Regions from separate parts of the Leclercia sp. W6 genome, predicted to be linked through region 1. Evidence: predicted binding sites of a transcription regulator. Region 1 holds the regulator's gene; the other holds the start of a gene.
What was found. Region 1 encodes ArgR, which controls arginine synthesis, uptake and breakdown. Its sites were predicted from a motif close to ANTGAATAAAAATACANT; they were not measured.
Positions count from the first base shown of each region.

Region 1 (2,409 bases):
ACGAGGGTTTATTTGTACAGCTCAGCGGTCGCGTGCCAGTGGTCACCGGTGTTCAGTTCGGTGACGCGGTAGCTGCTGGCGCCCGCCTTTTCAGCTTTTTCCGCCAGAGCCTGACGGATATCCATCGGAGAACCGGCAACCTCATTAACAGAGATACTTCCCATCGATTGCAGGCCTTGCGCCTGGTCAGCATTTACCTGGTGTACGGCTGCGCCGGCACCAAATGAAAGAACGGAAGCGAAACCAGCGGCGATGATTAATTTAGTGTTCATAGTCTTTACTCCTGGAGTGCAGGCTCAACGGCAGGAAGGGTTGTGCTGCTATTTTTATGCCTGATGCCGTTGAACAGAGATATCGGGTAGTACGGGTAATGCTCGGTACGACTTATTTGTACAGCTCAGCAGTGGCGTGCCAGTGGTCACCTGAACGCGCTTCGATAACGCGATAAGCAGAGGCACCCTGTTCCTGTGCTTTTTTGTTCAGCATCTGATTCATGTCCATCGGAGAGGTACCGATAGCACCGACGGAAACCGTACCGATAGATTCACGGGACTGGGCCTGCTCAGCGTTAATCGCATCGGCGGCAAAAGCACCGAAAGACAGGACAGACAGAATGCTTAGTGTGGCTACGGTAGTTTTGATTTTCATGATTCTCTTCCTCGTCATATTCTTTACTGGGGTCTTCGTTTCGTGACCCTCATCACAAAATCAAGTATACACTAATAACGGCAAAAATTAATACCATGCTAATTGTTTCTTGTGTAATCACGTATTAAGCAAAATGCTTTTTATAACCACATGGAATAAAAACCAGAAGATTAAGCGGAGTTCAGACGTTTATTTCTATTAAAATTAAGGGGATACGCGAATTTGATTATTCGTGCGATCTCGCGGTTTATCATTCACTGGGTGAATGCATTGGGACAGAAAAACGCACTATTTGTTAAATTACAGATAACAGATTGTAGGGAAAAACGAGGCGGGAGCAGAAGGTTCCCCGCCGCGAGTGGCAGCGGGGAAGGGGATCAGAGTTCCTGTTCGAACAGCACCAGAATGGCTTCGTAGAGATCTTTCACCGAGAAACCATTGGCCGGGGTCGTGAAGATGGTATCGTCACCAGCAATAGTGCCGAGGATACCTTCCGCTTTACCCAGCGAGTCGAGCAGGCGCGCAATCAGTTGTGCTGCACCCGGGCTGGTGTGGATCACCACCACAGCATCGTTATAGTCGATATCCAGTACCAGATTCTTCAGCGGGCTCGACGTGGTCGGAACGCCCAGTTCGGCTGGCAGACAGTAGACCATCTCCATTTTGGCGTTGCGGGTACGCACCGCGCCGAACTTGGTTAACATGCGGGAGACTTTCGACTGGTTGATGTTTTCGAAACCCTCATCCTGTAGAGCCTGGACAATCTCCCCCTGGGAACTAAATTTTTCTTCTTTAAGCAGCGCTTTAAACGCTTTAACCAATTCTTCTTGTTTAGAAGAGATTCGCATAAATCACCCGAAATATAGCGGTAGAAACAACATTATTATGCACATGGATGAATTTTTATGCAAATTATCTGCCCAATCTTAGGCTGAAATAATGTTATGAAAGGGAGTGATTTTATCAAAATTCGTTATCAAGGAACATGCCTGCGTCACGCCTCGCAAATAACCTTAAAAGTAAATTAAATGTTATCAAATTGATGTTGTTTTGGTGGCTGGCGAGGGTGTATTGTAACCACCTCTTGATTCGTTGCTTAGTTATCGCATAACGCCCGATAGCTTTCCGGCAGAAGCGAAAAGCGCGTGACCGCTAATTCCTGATACATCACGATTGTAATTATTGATCTGCTGAATTAAGGTCGCCGCGACGGAGTAACAGAAAGTTAGCTCACCATAATAAGGAGTTTAGGATGAAAGTCGCAGTCCTCGGCGCTGCTGGCGGTATCGGCCAGGCGCTTGCCCTACTACTGAAAACTCAGCTGCCTGCAGGCTCAGAACTCTCTCTCTATGATATCGCCCCGGTAACACCTGGTGTGGCGGTAGACCTCAGCCACATCCCGACGGCTGTTAAAATCAAAGGCTTTTCCGGTGAAGATGCTCGCCCGGCGCTCGAAGGCGCAGACGTGGTGCTGATCTCCGCAGGCGTGGCGCGTAAGCCAGGTATGGATCGTTCCGACCTGTTCAACGTGAACGCGGGTATCGTTAAGAACCTGATTCAGCAGGTTGCTACTACCTGCCCGAAAGCCTGCATCGGTATCATCACTAACCCGGTTAACACCACTGTGGCTATCGCGGCAGAAGTGCTGAAAAAAGCGGGCGTGTATGACAAGAACAAACTGTTTGGCGTGACCACGCTGGACATCATCCGCTCCAACACCTTTGTTGCGGAACTGAAAGGCAAACAGCCAACCGAGCTCGA
Region 1 covers NZ_CP031104.1:4,182,454-4,184,862, forward strand. Annotated here, with positions in the region: gene yhcN (peroxide/acid stress response protein YhcN) at 9-272, opposite strand; gene yhcN (peroxide/acid stress response protein YhcN) at 385-648, opposite strand; gene argR (transcriptional regulator ArgR) at 1,026-1,496, opposite strand; gene mdh (malate dehydrogenase) at 1,901-2,409, shown strand, end outside.

Region 2 (2,409 bases), 490 kb from region 1:
CTGGAACTTAGCCGTTTTAAGTTTGCGCTCCTCTTCCACGTTACTGATAAACGCGGTTTCCACCAGAATCGACGGAATGTCCGGCGCTTTTAACACCGCAAATCCGGCCTGCTCGACGCTGTTCTTATGCAGTTTGTTCACATGCCCAAGCCTGCCCAGCACCGCTTTACCAAACTTCAGGCTGTCGGTGATGGTCAGCGACTGGACCATATCGAACATGGTGTGGTCGACGTAGCGATCGCCGCTCCGCCCTACCCCACCGATAAGGTCGGAGGCGTTCTGGGTATCGGCAAGATAGCGTGCTGCGGTACTGGTCGCCCCTTTGGTGGAGAGGGCAAACACTGATGACCCGCTGGGCTGACGGCTGGTAAAGGCGTCCGCATGGATAGAGATGAAGAGATCCGCACGCTGCTTTTGTGCTTTCGCCACACGCACTTTTAACGGAATAAAGACATCTTCGTTGCGCGTCATGTAGGCGCGCATGTTGCCTTCTCTGTCGATCATCGCCTTCAGGCGACGGGCGATTTGCAGCACCACATCTTTTTCCCGGGTCCGGTATTTGCCTACCGCGCCGGAGTCCTCGCCGCCGTGCCCCGGATCAAGCATGATCACAATCGGGCGATCGCGTCCCGCTTTGCCGGGCTGCGGGCCGCTTTGCGCAGGCGGTACCTGTTTTTCCAGATCGCCTTTGTTGTAATCCTCCAGCAGGGCCAGCAGCGGATCCTGAATATCGGTCGCGTTGGCAGGATAGAGGTCCATAACCAGACGCTCTTTAAAACCGGCCACCGGCGCGAGAGCAAAAAGCTGCGGTTTGACGTTCTGCTTGAGCTCAAACACCATGCGCACGGTTTTCGGATCAAACTGCCCTACCCGCGCGGACTTGATAAAGGGATCGTCGCCGCGGATCTGGGCGCTCATTCCTTTCAGCACCGAGTTAAGATTTACGCCTTCGATATCCACCACCACCCGCTCCGGGTTGCTCAACGCGAATTGCTTATAGTTCAGCACCCGGTTTGACTCGACCGTCACGCGCGTATAGGTCGAAGACGGCCAGACGCGCACCGCAACAACCTGACTGACGGCGGCAAACCCGACCTGACTAACGCTAAGCAACCACATTGCCCCAGCCCCTTGTAACAGGCGACGGCGACTTAATGCTTTACTGGATCCCGACATGCTTCTCCCGAGCAAAGATATCGAATAACTTTTCATAACGTCCAAATTGACCGAAAACTTTAACGAATGATGCATAACCTGTCATCCCTAAAAGGGTAAACAATCATGCGTTAACGATAACTTAACTGAATCTTTTCTTTGCTTCGCAGAAAAGTTTGGCTTGCGCACAGCGCGATATTCGAATAAAAATACAAAAATTACGAATAAACATTCATTGAGGGGTTGTGCCGTGGTGAAGGAACGTAGAATCGAACTGGTCCAGGGATTCCGCCATTCTGTTCCCTATATCAACGCCCACCGGGGAAAGACGTTTGTCGTCATGCTGGGTGGCGAAGCCATTGAGCATGAGAATTTCTCCAGCATTGTCAATGACATCGGCCTGCTGCATAGCCTGGGTATTCGCCTGGTCGTCGTGTATGGCGCTCGCCCGCAGATCGAGGCGAATCTGGCCGCGCATCATCACGAGCCGATCTACCACAAACATACCCGCGTCACCGACGCTAAAACGCTGGAGCTGGTTAAGCAAGCCGCCGGTCTGCTGCAGCTGGACATCACCGCGCGTCTGTCGATGAGCCTTAACAACACCCCGCTGCAGGGGGCGCATATTAACGTGGTCAGCGGTAATTTTATTATCGCCCAGCCGCTCGGCGTGGATGATGGCGTGGATTACTGCCACAGCGGACGTATTCGTCGTATTGATGAAGAGGCGATCCACCGTCAGCTCGACGGCGGCGCGATTGTGCTGACCGGCCCGGTTGCCGTCTCTGTCACGGGCGAAAGCTTCAATCTCACCTCCGAAGAGATTGCCACCCAGCTGGCGATCAAGCTGAAAGCAGAAAAAATGATCGGCTTCTGCTCCTCGCAGGGGGTGATGAACGAGCTCGGGAATATTGTCTCTGAGCTGTTCCCTAACGAGGCTCAGGCGCGCGTCGATGCCCTTGAGGCGCAGGGGGACTACTACTCCGGTACCGTGCGTTTTCTGCGGGGCGCAATCAAAGCCTGCCGCAGCGGCGTGCGTCGCAGCCACCTGATCAGCTATCAGGAAGATGGCGCCCTGCTGCAGGAGCTCTTCTCCCGCGACGGTATAGGGACGCAGATTGTGATGGAGAGCGCCGAGCAGATCCGTCGCGCCACCATCAACGACATCGGCGGCATTCTGGAACTCATCCGCCCGCTGGAGCAGCAGGGGATCCTGGTGCGCCGCTCCCGCGAACAGCTGGAGATGGAGATCGA
Region 2 covers NZ_CP031104.1:4,674,749-4,677,157, reverse strand. Annotated here, with positions in the region: gene amiC (N-acetylmuramoyl-L-alanine amidase AmiC) at 1-1,176, opposite strand, end outside; gene argA (amino-acid N-acetyltransferase) at 1,406-2,409, shown strand, end outside.
Region 2: argA (amino-acid N-acetyltransferase) is a predicted target of ArgR. The motif match lies at 1,354-1,371, and genes of this name have one in related genera.